Regions from separate parts of the Paenibacillus sp. FSL M7-0802 genome, predicted to be linked through region 1. Evidence: riboswitches for the same ligand, from Rfam matches in the RefSeq annotation. Region 1 holds a riboswitch; each other region holds the start of a gene.
What was found. A riboswitch is a leader RNA that binds a small molecule or an ion and turns the genes downstream of it on or off. The one in region 1 is predicted to bind glycine.
Positions count from the first base shown of each region.

Region 1 (7,472 bases):
TGCTGCTCGGACGACCAAAAGCATTGGCTATACGAGTATAGCCTTTTTGTATCAAATGTTTTAGCGCTAACATATATCCTTCATACTGATCCATAGCGACGGAGCGAATATCGGTATGCTCCATTCGTTGCCACGAAACGATCGGGCCATATTTGCAATAGGTACTCAAAAAATCAGTGTCATTCACGCAGGAAATGATGACCAGCGCATCGACTCTTTTTCTTTTTAAATCCTCAAAGGCTTGAAGCTCTTTCTTTTTGTCTTCTCCCGAAGTATAAATAATGGTTTGGAATTCATACTGGCCGGCTACTTCCACAAAGCTGTCCAGAAAAGCGAGAACAATTTCATTAATAGTTGAAGTAATGATACCGATCTGAAGCGTCTGACCCTTGGATAGAGAAATGGCATTCCGATTAGGAACATAATCCAATTCCTGCATGATTTTCAAAATCTTAGTTCTTGTTTCGTGACTGACATGGGGTGACTGATTTAATACTCTGGATACCGTAGCTTTGGAAAAGCCCGCCAGTTTTGCAATTTGATCAAGATTCGACATGATGCTTCTCCTCACATAAGAAAAAAATACTTGACATGAAACGCGTTACAACGATTAGGATGCTTATGAAGGCATTACGTCTATTTTAAAGCATCTGTCAATCCTTTTCAAAGGAAGAACGGTTACCGTTAGGTATTGATTCACATTTGCAGCACTTGATGGGATTACTTGACCAAAGTAAAAATCTTAAATACGGAAAGAGGTTTTTATACCATGACGAAGACGCTAAAAGGATTTCCGAAAAACTTCTTGTGGGGCGGGGCAACCGCAGCCAACCAATTGGAAGGTGCTTTTGACGTAGATGGAAAAGGATTGTCCAGTGCGGACATGGTTGCCTATGTACCCAAAGCAGAGCGCAAGAACGATCATGCTATGGAGATTTCGTCCGAGCGACTCGAAGACATTTTGGCAGGCAAAGTCAATGCCCGTTTTCCAAAACGTGAAGGTGTGGACTTCTTCCACCACTACAAAGAAGATATTGCATTGTTCGCGGAAATGGGCTTTAAGGTATTTCGTATGTCCATCAACTGGTCGCGGATTTTCCCAAATGGCTATGATGCCGAGCCGAATGAAGCGGGACTGCAATTCTACGACAATGTATTTGATGAGCTGCGCAAATATGGTATTGAACCGCTGGTAACATTGTCACATTATGAGACACCGCTGGGTTTGACTCAGAAGTATAATGGCTGGCTGGGTCGTGAAGTTATACAGCACTACGTAAATTATGCCGAAACTGTGTTCACGCGTTATAAGGATAAAGTAAAATACTGGCTGACCTTTAATGAAATCAATGTAATGACCATGAGTCCGTTTACTGGTGGCGGGGTGGTCATTGACCGCGTAGAAAACAAGCAGCAAGCGATATACCAAGCACTGCATCATCAATTTGTAGCTAGTGCACTGGCGACAAAACGAGGACATGAGATCATCCCGGGCTCTCAAATCGGCTGTATGCTGGCTCGTTTGGAAAGCTACCCACATACGTGTAACCCAGAGGATATACTGAAAGCCCAGCATGAAAATCAGATGAACCTGTTCTTTACGGATGTGCATGCCCGTGGGGAATATTCCAACTACATGAATCGTTATTTTGAAGAAAATAATGTTGTTATACACACAGAACCAGGCGATGCCGAAATTTTAAAAAATAACACGGTCGATTATATCTCATTCAGCTACTACATGACCTTGACCGTATCTGCAGGTCCAGAAGGCGAGAAAGCAGCAGGAAACCTGATTGGCGGCGTGAAAAATCCATATTTACAGTCCTCTGACTGGGGATGGCAGATCGATCCGATCGGCCTGCGTGTTACGCTGAACACGTTTTATGACCGCTACCAAAAGCCGCTGTTCATCGTGGAAAATGGTTTGGGTGCGTATGATAAGGTGGAAGAAGACGGTTCTGTGCATGACACATATCGTATTGATTACTTGCGTCAGCATATTGTTCAGATGAAGGAAGCGATTGCCGACGGTGTTGATCTGATTGGTTACACCAGCTGGGGTCCTATCGACCTTGTGAGCATGTCTACTTCCGAAATGTCCAAGCGCTACGGATTTATTTACGTCGATCTGGATGATGACGGTAACGGAACGCTCAAACGCTCCAAAAAGGACTCATTTAACTGGTATAAAAATGTGATAGCAACCAATGGTGAAGAATTGTAATTCCAAATTTTCTCGGGCGGGTATAGCAGAGGACATCCTAAGGATGCAATCTGCTGTACCCGCTTTTTTGATAGACATAATAATAATATTTATTTCAGAGGGCTTCACAAACTTTTCACTTGTAATAAGCTGAAAGTTTTCTGTATAATAAATAAAAATTTCATATGTCTGGTTGATGTTTGCGGGAGATGGAACGAAAGTTCCGACCGAAGGGGCAAAACTCTCAGGTGCTTAGGCTGATTACAGCAACAAGCGGGGACCGTAAACGGACAGAACTCTGGAGAGACCCTTAATTGGGCGCCGAAGGTGCACCGCAGAGAACATCTGCTTAAACTCTCAGGCAAAAGGACAGAGACGCGAATAACCTGTGACAGGGAATGCCCTAGGCTTTTTTATAAGCTATTAGAGGCAGAAACCTGCGCAAGATGGTTGTATTTTTTCGTGCCTTTAACCTCTCCAGGAGTCGAATCAGCGGATTTGACTCTTTTTTGTTTTCTAATATGCTGGAGGAGCGGGTTGAAATGAATTTGGTACATGTGTTAGAAGCGATTAGCAGTTGGATATGGGGGGCGCCTCTCATCATTCTTGTCATGGGAACGGGGTTGTGGCTGACCATACGTTTGAAGATGCTGCAGGTATTCCGCCTGCCCCTGGCGATCAAGCTGATCGGTAAGGCCCCGAATGAAGGTAGCGGGGATGTAAGTAGTTTTGCGGCTTTGAGTACAGCGTTGGCGGCTACAGTTGGCACAGGAAGTATTGTCGGCGTAGCGACAGCCATTAAGCTGGGCGGGCCGGGTGCCTTGTTCTGGATGGTCGTTGCAGCCTTTTTTGGGATGGCGACGAAATATGCGGAAGGTGTACTTGCGGTAAAATACCGGGTGAAGGATCGGAATGGGCAATTTTCCGGCGGCCCGATGTATTATATTGAGAAAGGTCTGGGACGCCGTTTTAAACCGCTGGCGATGCTGTTTGCTTTTTCGGGCATGCTGGTAGCGTTGTTCGGGATTGGAACGTTTCCGCAGGTCAAAGCGATTGTATCTTCGACCGAAAACAGTTTTGGCGTTCCGCCCATTGTAACGGCACTGATTATTGCTATCCTTACAGGACTTGTTACTATTGGAGGACTCAAAAGCATTGCCAAGGTATCGACGAAGGTCGTTCCTTTTAAAACAGGCTTGTACGTACTGATCTGTCTCATCGTACTGATTCGGTTTGCTGACCAACTACCTGCCGCAATTGCGCTGGTGCTCCATTCGGCATTTTCAACTACATCTGCAACGGGCGGATTTGCCGGAGCTACGATTATGCTGGCGATGCGAAGTGGGGTAGCCAGAGGTATTTTTGCCAATGAGGCCGGATTGGGAAGCGCACCGATTGCAGCCGCAGCTGCCAAAACCAAATGGCCTGCGGAGCAAGGGCTAATTTCCATGACAGGCGTGTTTATTGATACGATGGTTATTTGTGTGATGACCGGGTTGACGCTACTGGTTAGTGGTGTGTGGAGCGGGCCTACCGATGCGGGCCTGATGACTCAGCAAGCATTTTCCAGCGCATTCCCGCTGGGGGCAGAACTGCTCACAATCATTCTGATTATGTTCGCGTTCACCACCATGCTCGGCTGGAACTATTACGGGGAACGCTGTGTTGAATATTTGCTTGGGGTCAAGTGGATTAAGCCATACCGCTATCTGTTCATCCTATTGGTTGCCGGGGGCGCGTTCATTAAACTGGATGCGATTTGGCTGCTGGCAGATATCTTTAACGCAATGATGGCTTTCCCGAACCTGATTGCCCTGCTCGGCTTATCAGGAATTGTAGTCGCAGAAACCCGAACTTATATGGATTCTCTGAATTCTAGTAAGAAAAAGGGCATTCTTGCAGGTGCCAGTGTAGGGGCAGCTATCCAAGTAGAAGAAAAAGGACAAACGGTTAATTCATAAATTCCAAAAGGGAGTGCCCTCAGTCATCACAGGCTTGAGGACACTCCCTTTTGAATGTTATAACGATGCGTGCAAAATAGCTGAAATATCTTCTTGATTCAGCTTTTTATAATTACCGAAGCCTCCGTATTCCATTTCACGGGCTGCAATGTTTGCGACATTTTCCAATTGCTCATCATTAATATTGTAATCGGCCAGGGTGGAAGGGGCACCGAGACTTGTCCAGAATGCACTCAGGCGATCAATCCCCTCCAAAGCAATTTCCTTATCCGTTTTACCAGTGGTATCTAAATCAAACATGCTGAGCATCAGCCGCTTCATGCGTGCAGCATCCTGATCCACCGTATGTCTCATCCAGTTGGGGAAGAGGATCGCCAGACCGCCAGCATGAGGAATATCATATACAGCGGATAATGCATGTTCAATCGTATGCGAAGCCCAGTCCCCGAAGTAGCCCATTTGTAGTGTTCCGTTAAGGGCAATCGTTCCGGCATATAAAATCGTTTCACGATGCTCGTAGTTGTGCAAATCTTCCAGCAGCTTAGGTGCAGTTTCGATCACGGTTTGCAGCACGGAAAAGCACATACGATCTTGCAACGGTGTATTTTTAACATTGTGAAAATATTGTTCAAACACATGGCTCATCATATCCACCATGCCATATACCGTCTGATCACGTGGCACAGAGAAGGTGTTTTTTGGGTCCAGAATCGAGAATTTCGGATGCGTCACCGCGCTGCCCCATACGTATTTTTCGTTCGTTTCCCAGTTGGTGATAACAGAATCCGGATTCATTTCTGAACCGGTGGCGGCGAGTGTGAGGATGGTGCCGAATGGCAGAGCCTCGGTCGGCATGTGCTTTTTGTTGATAATATCCCACACATCGCCGTCATATTCAGCCCCTGCTGCGATGGCTTTGGTGCAATCAATAACGCTTCCACCGCCTACAGCAAGTAAGAAGTCGATTTTTTCATTTCGGCAAATGTCGATACCCTTCTTAACGGTGGACAAGCGCGGATTCGGTTCTACGCCGGACAATTCATGAATGTTCAGATGTAGCGGTTCTAACGCGTTTAATACCTGGTCATATAGACCATTTCGTTTGACACTTCCGCCTCCATATACCAGCAAAATGTTTTTGCCGTAATTCAGCAGTTCCTGCTGGAGTTCTTCAATTTGATTGTCTCCAAAAATTAATTTGGTGGGGTTATAATATGTGAATTTGTTCATCTGGTAAGTTTCCCTCAGTTCATAGTTCATAGTTCATGTTCAAATCGTAAATCGCTTAACCTGATTGCCTGTTGGATACCTAACTTCATCATGTAAGCTATTTGAAATGACGATTAGCTATTATACATGAAATGAATAAGGGAATTCAAGTAAATCTAATCTTTGACCGCTCCGGCGGCAAGATCGGAAATAAACTGGCGGCTAATGAAAAGAAATAAAATAATAAGTGGCAGTACAGCCAGCAGGGTGCCCGCAATGACCATCGCATAATCCGTATTGTAAATCCCGTTCAATTGTGACAGTGCAATCTGGAGCGTGAATTTACGTTCATCCGTTAAGACGATTAGCGGCCATAAATAATCATTCCAGGCTCCTATAAAGGTAAATGCGCCGAGAAAAGCGAACGCAGGACGTAGAATAGGCAGTGCTACATTCAAGTACAGTCGAAAAAAGCTGCATCCGTCCATCCGGCCCGCATCCAGCAGTTCCTTTGGAATGGATTCTTCCGCATATTGACGAATCCAGAAAATGCCGAAGGCATTTACCATCCCCGGGATGATAAGCGCTTTGAACGTACCTACCCATCCAAAGGAGGCCATCATGACAAAGGAGGGGACAAGCGAAAGTTGTGAAGGGACCATCATCGTAGCTAGCAGAACGATAAATAGCACTTTTTTGCCCGGAAAATCAAACTTGGCGAATGCAAAACCTGCTAGTGAATCGAAAAACAGAACCAATAGGGTAACAGAACCGGCTACAAAAAGGGTATTAAAAAAGGCTCCGGCAAAATTAATCTGTTGTAATACTCTCGTTATGTTATCCAAGAAGTGGCTGCCAAACCACAATTGTGGTGGAAAACGATAGATGTCTGAGGTTGTACGGGTTGCCATGACGATCAGCCAGTAAAATGGAAACATCGACAGAATGATTCCCACCAACAATCCGGCATATAAAACAAAGGATTTTGCGCGTGTCTGCATCATGTTGTGAAGCTCCTTCCCATCGTTATTTTTTACCTTGAACGAGTTTCCAGTTTATGATGGAGAATAGAGCAATGATGAGGAACATGCCCCATCCGACGGCTGCACCATATCCAAAATAGTTGTTAATGAACGACTCGCGATACAGGTATAAAACGATGGTCATGCCACTTGCCCCGGAACCGCCGTCATTACCGACCAGGACCTGTGGCTCGGTGAAGAGCTGCATACCGCCGATGGTGGACGTAATCACCGTAAACAGAATGACTGGGCGTAGCATGGGGATAGTGATGCGGAAAAAAGCTTGCGCTCCGGTTGCCCCGTCTATTTTGGCGGCCTCATACAGCACATGCGGAATACTCTGGAGTCCAGCCAGATAGATGATTGAGTTATAGCCCATCCATCTCCATACGACCATAGAAGAAATGGCGATTTGGATACCCCAGGGCACATTCAGCCATTGAACCATGGGTAGCCCCATGAGTTGCAGAAGGTAGTTAAGAAATCCAAAATTGTTGGCAAATAAGGCACCGAATATGATGGCAACAGCTACAATAGACGTCACATTTGGCAGGAAGAATCCGACTCGCCATAAGGTACGCATTTTCACAAAAGGGGCATAAAGCAGAAAGGCAATAATCAGTGCGAAGAATAGCATCGGAATCGTTGCATACACCCAGATCACAAAGGTGTTGCCTACAGCCTGCCAAAATTCATGATCTGTTACAAGGTAGCGAAAGTTGCCCCAGCCGTTGTAGGTCATGTCTCCGATCCCGTCCCATTTGTGAAACGCTAGATATAATGAAAAACCAATCGGAAACAGTCCAAAGATGCCAAACAGTAGATAAAACGGCGAGATCGCAGCATAAACGGCACGGTGCTTCCAGATTTCTCTCAGCATAATGTCCACACGCCTTTTTTGAATTTTGTTTTTACCGCTGTAATTCCCGTTCGATTCGATCCATTGTTTCCGTCCATAATGCATCGGAATTGGCATCCTGCTTGGCGACATTAGCAAGACGACGGGTCACAATGCCGTGGATGACAGGATAGCGCTCGCCGAAATAGCTGCTTTTCACATTACGTGCGGAGGTG
Region 1 covers NZ_JBBOSD010000001.1:4,207,796-4,215,267, forward strand. Annotated here, with positions in the region: gene MHB54_RS19405 (LacI family DNA-binding transcriptional regulator) at 1-556, opposite strand, end outside; gene MHB54_RS19410 (glycoside hydrolase family 1 protein) at 770-2,227, shown strand; glycine riboswitch at 2,400-2,476, shown strand; glycine riboswitch at 2,495-2,589, shown strand; gene MHB54_RS19415 (alanine/glycine:cation symporter family protein) at 2,749-4,167, shown strand; gene MHB54_RS19420 (iron-containing alcohol dehydrogenase) at 4,225-5,397, opposite strand; gene MHB54_RS19425 (carbohydrate ABC transporter permease) at 5,553-6,380, opposite strand; gene MHB54_RS19430 (carbohydrate ABC transporter permease) at 6,403-7,278, opposite strand; gene MHB54_RS19435 (ABC transporter substrate-binding protein) at 7,310-7,472, opposite strand, start outside.

Region 2 (7,472 bases), 1.9 Mb from region 1:
GGAATAGCGCTGCGCACACCCGCCAAAGCCATATCCGCTGCGGCAAGCGCAGTCACGGCTCCCAGCCCGTTGCGCACGATGCACGGAATCTCCACGAGTCCGGCGACGGGATCGCAAATCAGGCCGAGCGTGTTCTTAAGAGCGAGGCCCACGGCGTGAACAGCCTGTTCAGGCGTACCACCACGCAGCTCGACCATAGCGCCAGCAGCCATCCCGATAGCTGAACCAATCTCAGCCTGACAGCCTCCCTCCGCGCCAGAAATGAAGGAGTTGTTGGCGATCACGTAGCCAATGGCTCCAGCGGCGAACAGGCCGTTCACCATATGCTCATCATCCCAGCCGAACCGCTCCTGCGCACTGATGAACACACCAGGGATAACCCCACATGAGCCTGCGGTAGGCGTGGCGACAATGCGACCCATGGATGCATTAACCTCCGACACGGAGAGGGCATAAGCCATGGCGAGCGCGGAGGCATCACCGGAGCAGGTTTCCCCTGACCGCAGATACTCGGCTAGGCGCTTGCCGTCACCGCCTGTCAATCCACTGCGGGATACGGTGTCTTGTGTTTGACCGCGATGAACGGCTTCCTTCATGACTTCATAATAATCAGACATTTGGCGAAAGATTTCTTCCTCCGTTGTATTCGTCTCTTGTACCTGCTCTTGAATCATCAAGCGGCCAATTGTGGTGGATTCTTCAGCGCATAAAGCGCTGATTTCATGCAGATGGCTAAACCGCATCGGATTCAGCTCCTTTTTTCAAATTAATCATCTTAATTTCATACATATGAGGTAAAGAACGCAGTTCCGCAATCAGTTCAGCTGGAGCAGAACTGTCCGTTTCAATGGCGGTGAGTGCTTCACCATCCCGGCCTTTGCGATCTACGTGCATATAGGCAATGTTAATGTGGGCCGCGCCCAGCGCTGAAGTTATCGCGCCCAATGTACCGGGCTTATCCGAGTGGAGAAGCACCAGCGTAGGCAGCTCCCCGGTCAGATTGACCCGGAATTCGTTAAGCTGCTGGACATGGATGCTGCCGCCGCCGATGGAGGAGCCCAACAGTGTGCGCTGATCCTCGCCCTTCCACAGCTCGAAACGGACAGTGTTCGGATGAGGCGCGGGGAGTCCGCTGACGGCGAATTCCACGGCCATCCCGGCTTGCTCTGCCCATTGCTCGGCATCCGGAATCCGGTGATCGTCCGTATCGTAATTAAGCAGCCCTGCGATGAGCGCCAGGTCTGTACCGTGTCCTTTATACGTGTCGGCAAAGGAGCCGTACAGCGTCATGCGGGCACGGTCAGGCTGCGTCCCGAGCCAGTGCCGGGCAACGCGTGCAAGCCGCACCGCGCCTGCGGTGTGTGAACTGGAAGGTCCGGTCATGGCCGGACCGATAATAGAAAATACATCTTTGAAACGCATGGTGTGGCCCCCTGTATGTTCTAATACCATACTATATGGTATTTCCGCGTCTTTGCGCGGTTAACGGTTCCTAATGCTGACGCACAATGTGAGCACAAAAAAGGACAGGATAAGGAAGTTTCCCTTATCTCTGTCCTCGTTACCTGAGAGTTTCGTGCGGTGTTCTTACCGCCTTACCCCTTGGGTGGCTTGCGCTCTCTCCAGAGTTGCGTCAGATGACGATACATGGACCTGAGAGATTATCCGTCAGCCGGGTGCTGACGTCTTGCTCCTTCGGTGCCGCCAGAGTGTAGGCTCCCTGGACAGACTCTCCCGTCATCTTCATTCGCGTATACCGTTCTACATGTCTTCCTTAGCGTAATGTATGCCGTGCTCGGTGTCAATCACAGGTTTAATTTTTACATAAACAGGTGCGTTTCCAATAAAAAAGATTAAAATTTACATAATTATGGATGAAACCAGGAAGGAATTAGAAGATTGGCGGCTAATCTGATAAAGGACAAGTATATTTATGGAAATCATAGGAGGGATATTGACGTATGGTAAAAGGCTTGCGATTCACAGGTTCACGCTTAAAAGGGATGTTGCATCTAGCAGCGATCGTATCACTGCTGATTGGGATCTTCGTTCCATTCGGTCAGGTCAAGGCGGAGGGAGCATTGACAGTAGCCGAAGCACTTCAGCGCCAAAGCAGTGGAGGTACGGTGACGGTGGAAGGTTACATCGTCGGACATGCTACCGGATCGAAAACGGCTAACTTTTCTTCCCCGTTCGCGAATGATTTTAACGTACTGATTGCCGATCAGGCAAATGAACGTAATACGTCTAATCTGTTGGATGTACAGCTGACTTCAGCGTACAGAGGGCAATATGGGCTATCAGGCCATCCTGAGCTGATCGGCAGCAAAATTCGTGTGACGGGTACACTCGGCGCCTACAATAATTTTGGTGGAGTGAAAAGCCCAAGCGCTGTTGAACTGGTGAGCGGAAGCGAGCCGGGGGAACCAGGCGAACCTGGCAACCCGGGTCAACCCGGTACTACACTGCCGGATGGAAAAGGCAAAAAGGTGCTGTTCGATAATACGCACGCACAGACCGCTGGTGCAGCAGATTGGGTCATTGAAGGCGCCTTCTCCGACTTTGCCAATGGACTGCGTAATGTAGGCTTTACGGTAGACCAATTGAATCGTCCCATTCCTTTTACTTATGGAGAGCAGGCTATAACATATGATAAGTTGCGCCAATATGATGTGTTCATTATTGGTGAAGCGAATGTTGCCTTTAAGGCATCCGAGCAGGCTGCCCTGCTGCAATACGTGAATAGCGGGGGGAGCGTCTTCTTCATCTCCGATCATTATAATGCGGACCGTAACAAAAACCGTTGGGATTCCTCCGAGGTTATGAATGGTTACCGTCGTGGAGCCTATACTAATCCGGCCAAGGGCATGACTGCAGAAGAAGCTGCATCACCGGCGATGCAAGGATTAACAAGCTCCGATTGGCTGGCGACCAACTTTGGCGTTCGTTTCCGTTACAATGCGCTCGGTGACGTGAATGCTACCGACATTGTAGCCGCAGATCAATCTTTCGGCATTACCAAGGGTGTGCGCTCGATTGCAATGCATGCAGGATCTACGCTGGCTATTATGGATCCTACCAAGGCTAAAGGCATTGCTTATATCCCTTCAGGCACGAAAAAATGGGGTAATGCGGTAGACCAGGGAGTTTATAACGGCGGGGGCCGTGCGGAAGGACCTTATGCTGCTATTTCCAAGGTAGGTCAAGGCAAGGCAGCGTTCATCGGTGATTCTTCCCCTGTAGAAGATGCTACACCGAAATATGTGCGTGAGGAAAACGGACAGTCGAAGAAGACATATGATGGTTTCAAGGAAGTGGATGATTCCACCTTCCTGGTGCAAACGGTCCAATGGCTTGCATGGAAGCAGGACTATTCGAAATTGTCTGATGTGGCAGGTTTGACTCTGGATCAACCCACGAAGCTTCTGCCATTCGAGGAGCCTGCGGCTTCTACGGAACCGCAGGCTGAGCCTTGGTCTGCTCCGGCAGCAGGCTACAAATGGTACGATCCTAGAACGTTCAAGTCTGGCTCCTATGGAGCGGCTTCATAATTATCGCCAGAAGCTCAATGTGAGCTGGTATTAGTTAGTCGTTTGATCCCTGCAGAGGGATCAGGCGACTTTTTTTGTGATGAAAATTAACCTGTGGTTGGTTATTTCATTACATTTTGTGCCAGAAAGGCCGCGCTACTGCTGGATCATTGATTTTTTAAATGATGTTGATAGCATAATCTTAATTGATATATCCATATACTGGTGATAGGATGTATTCAAATTATTCCGACAAAAACGGTATGTAATGTTCATGAGAGGTTTTAAACATCAAACATGGTGAGAATAAGCGGGACAAGACCATGGAGAATGGAGGAAGCGCGCATTGAATACCGGACCCGTGTTGGAAATTAAAGGATTATCCGTATCTTTTCGCATCAAGGATCAATATCACCCCGCAGTCGACCATCTGGATCTGACGGTCAACCCCAATGAAGTGCTGGCTGTAGTCGGAGAATCCGGCTGTGGCAAAAGCGCGCTGGCGCTTTCGATCGCACAACTGCATGACATGGAACGCACGCGTGTAGAGGGAGAGGTCCTTTTTAAAGGCACGGACCTGAACCGTCTTTCTTCAGGGCAAATGAATAAAATCCGCGGAGCGGGCATTGGCATGATCTTTCAGGACCCGCTGACAGCACTCAACCCGTTAATGAGCATTGGTAAGCAGATTGAGGAAAATCTTGATTATCATACGTCACTATCTACGAAGCAAAAAAGGGAACGTGTGCTGGAGCTGCTGGAAAGCGTAGATATACCGAATCCTGTGCGTGTGTATGAGCAGTATCCGCATGAACTGTCAGGAGGGATGCGTCAGCGTGTGATGATCGCGATTGCCATAGCTTGCCGACCTTCTCTTATTATCGCAGATGAACCAACTACTGCGCTCGATGTAACGATCCAATCGCAAATTCTCGACTTGCTCAAACAGCTTCAACAGGAGAGTGGGAGCGGAATTATCTTGATTACGCATGATCTTGGTGTTGTGGCAGAAGTAGCCGACCGCGTGGTGGTCATGTATGCCGGAGAAATCGTGGAGAGCGCTGATGTTTTTGAATTATTCAGGCATCCACAGCATCCGTACACGCGTTCTTTGCTTGCTTCCATGCCGGGATCGCATACCAAGGGGGAATCACTGCATGTCATCGGCGGCATTGTTCCCTCATTACAAGATATTCCCCGCAATAGCTGTCGCTTTGCCCCGCGTATTCCCTGGATTCAGCAGGGAGTGCATGAAGACCATCCCCAACTAAATGAAATTTCCCCTGGACATTGGGTCCGTTGTACATGTTACCAGCATTTTCATTTTGAAGACGAGGCAAAGGGGGAAGCTGCTCATGGCACTACTGGAGTTAAATGATTTGAGGGTCCACTATCCGGTGCGCGGTGGTTTCTTCCAGCGTGTTATCGATCAGGTGAAAGCAGTGGATGGCGTGTCGATCAGCATTGAGGCAGGCCAGACATACGGGCTGGTGGGAGAATCCGGCTGTGGAAAAACGACGACAGGCAGGACGATCATCGGTCTAAATAAGCTGACGAGCGGACGGATTCTTTTTAAGGGAAAGGACCTTGCGGCTCTGAGCCGTAACAACCGTCATCCGCTGCGTAGAGACATTCAGATGATTTTTCAGGACCCCTACTCTTCGCTCAACCCGCGCAAGCGCGTATTGGATGTCATTGCTGAACCGCTGCGAAATTTTGAAAGGCTGAGCAGTGAGGAGGAACGGAGGAAAGTACAGACGTTGCTGGAAAAGGTCGGCTTGAACGCCGATGCAGCCTACAAATATCCGCATGAATTTTCCGGGGGGCAACGGCAACGGATCGGGATCGCGCGTGCGCTGACATTAAACCCCAAGCTGATCATTGCTGATGAGCCGGTGTCGGCACTGGACGTTTCCGTGCAGGCACAGGTGCTGAATTTTATGAAGGATGTGCAACGGGAATTTAATTTGACGTATTTGTTCATCAGTCATGACTTGGGTATTATCCGCCATATGTGCGACCAAATCGGTATTATGTATCGAGGCCGTCTAGTGGAGCAGGGGAGCGAGCAAGACATTTATGAGCGTCCACAGCATCTGTATACCCAGCGCCTCATTGCAACCATTCCCAATATTGATCCTACAAAACGGCTGGAAAATGCCCAAAAAAGGCGAATGCTCTTATCCTCCTACAAAACAGAGCTGCCCAAACATCTAGACGTGAGTGGAAAGCCGTTTGCACTAAAATCAGTAAGTCCATCCCATCAAGTCGCGCTACCATAAGGGGGGTACAGAAATGTGGAAATTTACACTGCGTCGGCTGCTGGTTATGATCCCTCAACTTTTTGCACTGAGCGTGCTTATATTTTTCCTGGCTAAGGCTATGCCGGGGGATGCACTGACAGGACTTATTACTTCGACACCCAATCTGAATCCGGCCGTACTGGAAGAACAGCGACAAAGACTGGGACTGAATGACCCGGTGTGGGTGCAGTATGGGAACTGGCTCGTCCAGCTTGCTCACGGGGATCTGGGCAAATCTTATGTACATAAAATTAGCGTTACCGATCTGATTGGCAGCCGTCTGGGAAACACGTTCTTTCTGGGCGTAGTAATTCTGGTTCTGACGTATCTGATCGCCATTCCGCTCGGCGTACTCAGCGGTCGTTATCAGCATAGTCTGCTGGACAAAACCGTAGTGGGCTATACCTATCTCAGCTTTGCCACACCTCTATTTATACTCGCGTTGTTGCTGCTGTACGTATTCGGATTCAGGCTCGGCTGGTTTCCAACCAGCGGCAGTGTGGATGTAGGCGTGGAGCCGGGGACATGGTCATATTACGTGAACAAGTCGTATCATCTCATTTTACCGGCGGTTACAGGCGCATTGCTCAGTACAACGGCTACGATTCAGTATTTGCGCAATGAGGTCATTGACACACGACTGAAGGATTTTGTGAAAACAGCGCGTTCCAAAGGGGTGCCCGAAGGTAAAATTTATTCCCGCCATATTTTCAAAAACTCTCTATTGCCGATTGCTGCCTTTTTGGGCTATGACCTGACGGGAGTAATTGCAGGTAACATTTTCCTTGAATCTATTTTTGGATACCCGGGGTTGGGCCAACTATTTCTCCAGTCCATCACTCAACGGGATTTTTCAGTCGTGAACGCACTGGTCATGGTCTCCGGCTTCTTGGCGCTATTAGGAACCCTTTTATCTGATGTCATCCTGAGCAAAGTCGATCCCCGCATTCGAATTGAATAGCGAACAAGTCTAGAGAAAGGGAGGGATTATGGTGTCTATACAGGTGGAGGAGGTCTTCACGCCGGAAATCATTCGTAAATCACCATCCAGTTGGTCTGTACTGCGTCGTGAGCTGGTGCGTGACAAAATGGCCTTGGTTTCCATTGGCTTTGTAATTCTGTTCTTGATCTTTATATATGCCTCTGTCCTGTTTGTAAATCAGGATGTAGTCACGACGGTGGATTTGGGCGCAATCCGTGAAGCTCCCGGCTCAGTGCATTGGCTGGGCACAGATCGAGCGGGCAGGGATATTTTTGGCCAGCTGGTCATTGGAGCCCGCAATTCCTTCACGATCGGCTTTACGATTACATTGTTATCTGCCGCTATTGGCTTAACGTTAGGTTTGCTGGCTGGTTTTTATGGGGGGCTGGTCGATAACATCATCATGCGGATCATTGATTTTATTCTGGTACTTCCATTTCTGATGTTGGTCATCGTATTTGTCAGCATTGTACCCAAAAGCGGCATAGGGTCCTTTATTTTTATCATGACCGCCTTTTTATGGATTGGAAAAGCACGTCTGATCCGGGCCAAGGTGTTGTCGGAGCGCGAACTGGATTATGTGCAGGCTTCCAAAACCCTTGGCACACCCAATTGGAAAATCATCTGGTTTGGCGTGCTGCCTAATCTTAGCTCGGT
Region 2 covers NZ_JBBOSD010000001.1:2,326,892-2,334,363, reverse strand. Annotated here, with positions in the region: gene sdaAA (L-serine ammonia-lyase, iron-sulfur-dependent, subunit alpha) at 1-743, opposite strand, end outside; gene sdaAB (L-serine ammonia-lyase, iron-sulfur-dependent subunit beta) at 733-1,422, opposite strand; glycine riboswitch at 1,632-1,747, opposite strand; gene MHB54_RS10895 (DUF6359 domain-containing protein) at 1,962-3,551, shown strand; gene MHB54_RS10890 (ABC transporter ATP-binding protein) at 3,877-4,908, shown strand; gene MHB54_RS10885 (ABC transporter ATP-binding protein) at 4,886-5,812, shown strand; gene opp4B (oligopeptide ABC transporter permease) at 5,826-6,794, shown strand; gene MHB54_RS10875 (ABC transporter permease) at 6,823-7,472, shown strand, end outside.
Region 2: linked by a shared signal. The riboswitch ahead of sdaAB (L-serine ammonia-lyase, iron-sulfur-dependent subunit beta) and the one ahead of MHB54_RS19415 (alanine/glycine:cation symporter family protein) in region 1 are both predicted to bind glycine.

Region 3 (7,472 bases), 170 kb from region 1:
GTTGGGTTGGTATGTGTGGCGAAATGGCAGGAGATACAACAGCAATTCCGTTGCTGCTGGGTCTGGGACTTGATGAGTTCAGTATGAGCGCAACTTCCATTCTGCCAGCACGTAGTCAAATCTCCAAGTTGTCCCGTGCGGACATGGAAAAACTGGCTACAAAAGCTCTGGACATGCAAACAGCAGAACAGGTTGTTGAATTGGTTCAAAGCATCGAAGGTTAAGGAAGGGTATTACATTTCAAAGGTTATATCTTTTTCCAACAAAAAAATTGCTGTGTACATACAGCAGCCGGTATCTAATAGATACCGGCTTTTTTGCATGCTTTAAGTAGAATTTGTTTTTAACTGCATGAGCAATTCAGTACAGGTTTGCGAGCTGCGGTAGTTTCGTCCAATCGTGTGACTGGAGTAGTATATGGTGCATTGAGCACCAGCTCAGGGTTCTCTTCTGCTTCCCGCGCAATATGAATCATAGTGTCAACAAAAGCATCAAGTGTCTCCTTACTTTCCGTCTCCGTGGGCTCGATCATGATGCACTCCTCTACATTCAGAGGGAAGTAAATTGTAGGCGGATGGTAGCCGAAATCAAGCAGCCGTTTGGCTACATCAAGCGTACGCACTCCAAATTTTTTCAAGCCTCGCCCTGACATGACAAATTCGTGTTTGCAATGTCCAGGGTAGGGCAGGTCAAAATGTGGAGCGAGCCGATGCATCATGTAATTGGCATTGAGCACAGCGCATTCCGATACACGCTTTAAGCCGTCAGGACCGTAGCTACGGATATAGGCATAGGCACGAACGAGAATACCGAAGTTACCGTAAAAGGCTTTAACCCGTCCAATAGAATCTCCCTGTTCCCGGTCCCAGTGGTACACCCCCTGCGGATCCCGTACGACAAGCGGCTTGGGCAAATAAGGGATGAGCCGTTGCTTTACGCCGACAGGCCCAGCGCCGGGGCCGCCGCCTCCGTGCGGGGTACTCATCGTTTTGTGCAAATTGAGATGCACTACATCGAAGCCCATATCTCCGGGACGGGTAATCCCCATGATGGCGTTGGAGTTTGCCCCGTCATAGTAAACCAGACCACCCGCTTCATGCACGATGGCAGCAATGTCAGTGATTTGCTTCTCGAACAGCCCAAGCGTGTTCGGATTGGTCAGCATGAGCGCCGCGGTGTCGTTGCCTACGGCTTGACGTAACGCATCCAGATCCACCAGCCCCTCAGGGGTGGAGGGAAGGGTGACTGTTTCGAAGCCCGCGACGGTTGCGCTGGCGGGGTTCGTTCCGTGCGAGGAATCCGGCACGAGCACCTTGGTACGTCGCTCACCACGTGCTTCGTGGTATGAGCGAATCATCATCAGCCCGGTCCATTCGCCATGGGCGCCCGCGGCGGGCTGAAGCGTGACGGCATCCATGCCAGTTAACGCAGCCAAATCATTTTGGAGCGTATACAGCAGCTCCATGGCACCCTGGATGCTCTCCTCGGGCTGATATGGATGGATTTTGGCGAAGCCTGTATATCGGGCGACATCCTCATTCACTTTCGGATTGTATTTCATCGTACAGGAGCCGAGCGGATAAAATCCGTTGTCCACGCCGAAATTGCGCCGGGACAAGGCAGTATAATGCCGAATAACGTCTACTTCGTATACCTCGGGTAATGCCGCAGGTTCGCTGCGCAGCGCATAATCTGGCAAAAGCTCTGCCACCGGGCGACGGGGAACGTCGCACTCGGGAAGGGAATAGGCGATGCGACCCGGACGGCTCAATTCAAAAATGAGCGCTTGATCGTGTTCCTTCAACAGCCCTTGTTTCTGATCCTGTCCGGTGTGTGTCATAGCAATCCCCCCAAGGTGTGTACAAATTGGTCAATCTCTTCTTTGGTCCTTTGCTCCGTCACGGCAATCAACATGTGACCAGCAAGTTCCTCATAGTCCCGGCCCAAATCGTAGCCAGCGATAAATCCAGCAGCTAGCAGCTCGGCCTGGAGTTTGCTCATATCCGTACCCTCAGGCAGTCTAAGGGCAAACTCATTAAAGGTTGGTGCGTTAAACGAGGCAGTTACGCCCTTCAAGCTCAGCAATTGCTCTAAAGCATAACGGCTTTTATGCAAATTTAGCTCGGCTACTTCCTTGATCCCCTGTCTACCCATGACAGACAAGTATACAGATGCAGATAAAGCTAGCAACGCTTGGTTGGAGCAAATGTTAGAGGTGGCCTTTTCGCGGCGGATATGCTGTTCCCGCGCTTGCAAGGTCAGCACGAAGCCGCGTTTACCGTTGCGGTCTGTGGTCTGACCCACAATACGGCCGGGGATACGGCGCATATGGGCCTGAGAAACGGCAAAGTATCCACAGGTCGGACCGCCGAGAGAAGAGGAGATGCCAAGTGGCTGCGCATCTCCTACCACAATATCCGCGCCCTGTTTGCCGGGTGTTTCCAGCAAGCCAAGTGCTAGTGGATTGGCACTGACGACCAAAAGACCTTTGTGCGCATGGATGAGGTCAGCCATCGGCTTCAGGTTTTCCACGGCTCCGAAAAAGTTGGGGCTTTGGACCAAAACAGCCGCGGTCTGTTCCGATACGGCTGCCGCTAGCGCATCAGCATCCGTTACGCCGTCCGAACAGCCGATCTCCACGATGTCCAAATCCAATCCGCGTGCATAGGCTGCCAATACCTGACGTGCCTCCGGATGGACGGACCTTGATACGATAAGCTGTTTACGGCGGGTAGCTGCGGCGGACAGTGAGCCCGCTTCCGCCAGTGCAGTCGCTCCGTCGTACATGCTGGCATTAGCTACAGCCATGCCCGTCAATTCGCAAATATACGACTGAAACTCGAAAATGGCTTGTAGCTCGCCTTGGCTTACTTCCGGCTGATAGGGGGTGTAGGCTGTATAGAATTCCGAGCGTGAAGTGATGTGCTGGATGACGGACGGAATATGATGATCATAAATTCCTGCGCCAAGGAAGCTGGCATGTGTGTCTGTATTGGCGTTGTGTCCGGCCAGCTCGGCCAAGTGGCGGGTTAAGGCTTTCTCATCGAGTCGAGAAGAGAGAGGCAGTTCCCCTTGATATCGAATGGCCTCTGGAATGTCACTGAATAAATCATCAATAGATGATACACCCACCACACGCAGCATTTCGGTTTGATCCTGTTCAGTCATAGGGAGATAACGATGCTGCTTCATAGGTTCTGACTCCTTTCGAAAAGCAAGATTTTAGATCGTAAATTAGCTAATAAAAAAGTGTGTGAGATGAAAAACCCAGAAGTTCATATCTGACATATTTGCTTTATAGAAATAAAAAGAGTTTAAGATCAGCGCGGGCGTTTATAAAAGGGTGCTGCCACCACCTCGGCACGCAGGCGTTTGCCACGAATCTCAACCTCCAACGGTGTGGAGAGGGCGCTAAAACGACTGTCCACCAAGGCGAGGCCCAGATTACGCTTCAAGGTGGGCGACTGAGTCCCCGTTGTGACCTCACCAATGTGTTGTCCTTCTGCGAATACCGGGTAATGGGCGCGTGGGATACCGCGATCAATCATTTCCAGCCCGATCAATTTGCGAGGAATCCCTTGTTCTTTCTGACGTTGCAGTGCTTCTCTACCGATAAAATCTCCTTTATTCAGCTTGACGAAGAAACCTAGACCAGCTTCGAGTGGTGAAATCGTGGCAGATAACTCCTGACCATATAGCGGCAACCGTGCCTCAAAGCGTAGGGTATCCCGAGCACCAAGTCCAGCGGGAATCAGCCCATACGACTCACCGGAACGAAGCAAACCCTCCCATACGGCTGGTGCTTCCGCAGCAGGTATATAAAATTCAAAACCGTCTTCGCCCGTATATCCGGTTCGTGAGACCAGTGCTTTTGCTCCGAACAATGGCACATTCTCATGGAAGCGGAAAGATGCCAGATTCGTAATGTCCGTATCTGCCACGGCTGCGGCAATACGTGCTGCCTCCGGTCCTTGCAACGCTAGCAATGCTATCGCATCAGACACATTCTCCATGTGAACGGATGCAGGCATATGGCGCATTAGCCAATCCCAATCCTTATCGATGTTGGATGCGTTCACAACGAGCATGTAGCGTTCCGGTCCTTTGCAGTAAACAAGTAGGTCGTCTACTACCCCTCCATCGGGGTAACACAGGAGTGAATATTGTGCCTGACCTGGTTCCAACTGGCTGACATCATTCGTGGTCACCTTTTGCAGAAAAGCTTCGGCTTCTTTGCCTTCAACCAAAAATTCGCCCATATGCGATACATCGAATAAACCCGCACGTTGCCGGACGGCCTCATGCTCCTTTTGAATGCCGCTAAACTGAACCGGGAGCTCCCAGCCGCCAAAGTCAATACAACGAACCCCAGACTGCGTCCCGTAGGACGAATATAGCGGTGTTTTTCGCAAATTAGTCATTATTCCACTCCTATCCGGTGTGATCGGCTAAACAAAAAAGACAGGCCGAAAAAAACGTATAGACGGCAGTCTACACTCTTTTTTTCAGCTCTGTCCTTGATACCAGAAAGTTACCCCGGTATGTACCGGGTTTCCCCTTGGGTGATCCGCTCCAATAGCGAATGCTCTCCAGAGATGCGTCCGGCAGAGGTCCTTTTGCCTGAGAGATTCACCTGCAATGCAGGTTTACTCCTTCGGCGCTACCTTCGGGATCAACGGTATATTACCTGGCTTTGCAGATAACAACTTGATCCGATTCGCGTGCACTTATGTCTCACAAGCGGCAACAGCTATGCGAATCTTTTTGGCAGTCTCTCCCTCCGCGTTCATCCGCGTTTGCAGTTGTCGGGGTGTTTCCCAAAGCATTTGCTATAACCCATTAATACGCAAATTCATTCAAAATGTCAATAAAAATGTCATCAAAAACAATAGAAAAAACATTTAATATATAAATAAGGATATGTAAGCGTTTGTTATAAGCTATCATATTTTTATATAGTACGCTATATGAGGTGATATGAAGTATTTTTGTTAGTATTATTGACATGAGTGTTCTTGTTGTCATAATCTTAACCTGTCTAGTACAGTGAGCAAAAGCGATTTTATTCATATGGAAGTGAGGGGAACAGAATGGGTGAAGTAAAGCAGCAACTTTGGTATACAGACGAACATGAGTGGGTTCAGCGGACAGAGAATGGAACGGTACGAATTGGTATTACAGACTTTGCACAGCATCAACTGGGTGATATTGTTTTTGTAGAATTACCTGAGGCGGGAGCAACGATTGAGCAGGGAGCGGAGATCGGTACGATTGAATCGGTGAAGACAGTATCCGACCTTTTTGCTCCGGTGACGGGAACCATACTAAAAGTGAATGAAACGCTGGAAAGTACACCTGAGCTAGTGAATGAATCTCCCTATGAAAAAGGTTGGATGATCGAAGTAGAGATGGATAAAGATGTGGAGGAAGCCTTGGGCAAGCTACTGTCTGCGGATCAGTATGAGCAGTTGATTTCCGATGAGCAATAATGGAGCATTGTAGTATGGAGTAAGAGGGTTATTTGTCTGCTCGATTTTTGTATAAAATAGTCGCTATGATTTGACGTAGCGGCTATTTTTTTGTCTTTTTGCAAACGTAATTACGTGTTTTATTCTGATTTAGAGGGTTGTCCCCATATAAGAATCATACATAATCCAGCACGGTTTTTCGACTAATTTCTATAGCTACAGGTCATATTAAGAAGAATTATGCAGGTATAATACCTTCCCGGATAATTTAAATTTAAATGTTGTCATCAACGTTCATGACGAAAGTACGTTTTCATTTCGTTGATGAAGATAGCGCTGTCATTTAGTATGAATTTTAAGAAAAGGTAGTGATGCTTACCTACAAGGAGGATTTGAATATGAGTACATTGGACGCAAAGCCAAGTTCAAAAGGAGGCACTCGTGTCGCCGTACAGCGTTTTGGCCGTTTTCTTAGCGGTATGGTTATGCCCAATATGGGAGCATTTATTGCGTGGGGGCTGATTACGGCACTCTTTATTCCGACCGGATGGTTCCCGAATGAAGGTTTTGCACAATTGGTTGACCCGATGAAAAATTATTTGTTGCCGTTACTGATCGGTTATACAGGGGGCACGATGATTCACGGACAGCGTGGAGGTGTGATTGGTGCCATTATGACGATGGGTGTCATAGTGGGAGCCGATATCCCGATGTTCCTGGGCGCGATGGTAGCTGGTCCGCTGGCTGCGTGGATATTGAAGAAGTTCGACAAGGCCATTGAAGGCAAAGTCAGATCAGGCTTTGAAATGCTGGTCAATAACTTTTCGGCCGGAATTATCGGTGCCATTCTAGCGCTGCTTGCCCATGTGGCGATTGGTCCGATTGTACAAATGATCAGTCAAGTGTTGTCGGCAGGGGTACAGTTCCTCGTGAACGCAGGGCTATTGCCGCTTGTCAACCTCATTATTGAGCCCGGAAAAGTATTATTTTTAAACAACGCGCTGAATCACGGAGTATTGAGTCCGATTGCGTTAGAGGAAGCTGCAAGAACAGGAAAATCCGTACTGTTTATGCTGGAATCCAACCCTGGGCCGGGGCTCGGTATTTTGCTAGCCTACTGCCTGTTCGGCAAAGGCTCTGCGAAGTCATCGGCTCCTGGAGCGGTCATCATTCATTTTTTCGGCGGGATTCATGAAATTTATTTCCCTTATATTTTGATGAAGCCGATTTTGATTCTTGCTGCTATAGCTGGGGGCGTTGTGGGAACCTTCTGTTTTATGTTGACAGGTGCCGGACTGGTTGCTGCTCCTTCACCGGGCAGCATCATCGCCTATTTTCTAATGACGCCAAAAGGCGGATATTTGCCAATGCTGAGCGGGGTGATCGCTGCTGCGGTCGTATCCTTTGCTGTTGCCGCAGTGTTACTCAAGACTAGTAAGCAAAAAGAAGAGGGGCTGGAGGAAGCTGCATCCCGCCTGAAAGATATGAAAAATCAAAGCAAGAGTGCAAGTGCTAACGCCACTGTAATGGAAGATAATCACGAATCTGAACGTGCTGCTGAGATTGCCGCAGATCGAACGCTCAAGGATAAATCCGAAGTGAACAAGATCGTCTTTTCCTGTGATGCAGGTATGGGTTCAAGCGCTATGGGCGCCTCGATTTTACGCAAAAAAATGAAGCAGGCGGGTGTAGGCGTAACAGTTACGAATACGGCAATCAGTGAAATTCCACAGGATGCGGATATTGTCATTACGCAAAAAACGTTGACAGACCGGGCTAAAACAGTAGCCCCGAATGCTGAGCACATTTCCATTGACAATTTTCTGAAGAGCCCTGAATACGAAGCGCTGGTTGAACGTCTGAAATCCGATTCTTAATCCCCGTCGTATGCAGTGTACGTCTCCTGCTGGAGGGATGAGCTTGGGAAGGAACGGTATGCGCTTATGAATATTACGAAACGACAACGTGACATCGTGGAATATCTTCTGGAGCAGTCCAAAGAGG
Region 3 covers NZ_JBBOSD010000001.1:4,378,987-4,386,458, forward strand. Annotated here, with positions in the region: gene ptsP (phosphoenolpyruvate--protein phosphotransferase) at 1-224, shown strand, start outside; gene gcvPB (aminomethyl-transferring glycine dehydrogenase subunit GcvPB) at 344-1,840, opposite strand; gene gcvPA (aminomethyl-transferring glycine dehydrogenase subunit GcvPA) at 1,837-3,192, opposite strand; gene gcvT (glycine cleavage system aminomethyltransferase GcvT) at 3,321-4,421, opposite strand; glycine riboswitch at 4,599-4,697, opposite strand; gene gcvH (glycine cleavage system protein GcvH) at 5,091-5,489, shown strand; gene MHB54_RS20210 (PTS mannitol transporter subunit IICB) at 5,867-7,345, shown strand; gene MHB54_RS20215 (BglG family transcription antiterminator) at 7,412-7,472, shown strand, end outside.
Region 3: linked by a shared signal. The riboswitch ahead of gcvT (glycine cleavage system aminomethyltransferase GcvT) and the one ahead of MHB54_RS19415 (alanine/glycine:cation symporter family protein) in region 1 are both predicted to bind glycine.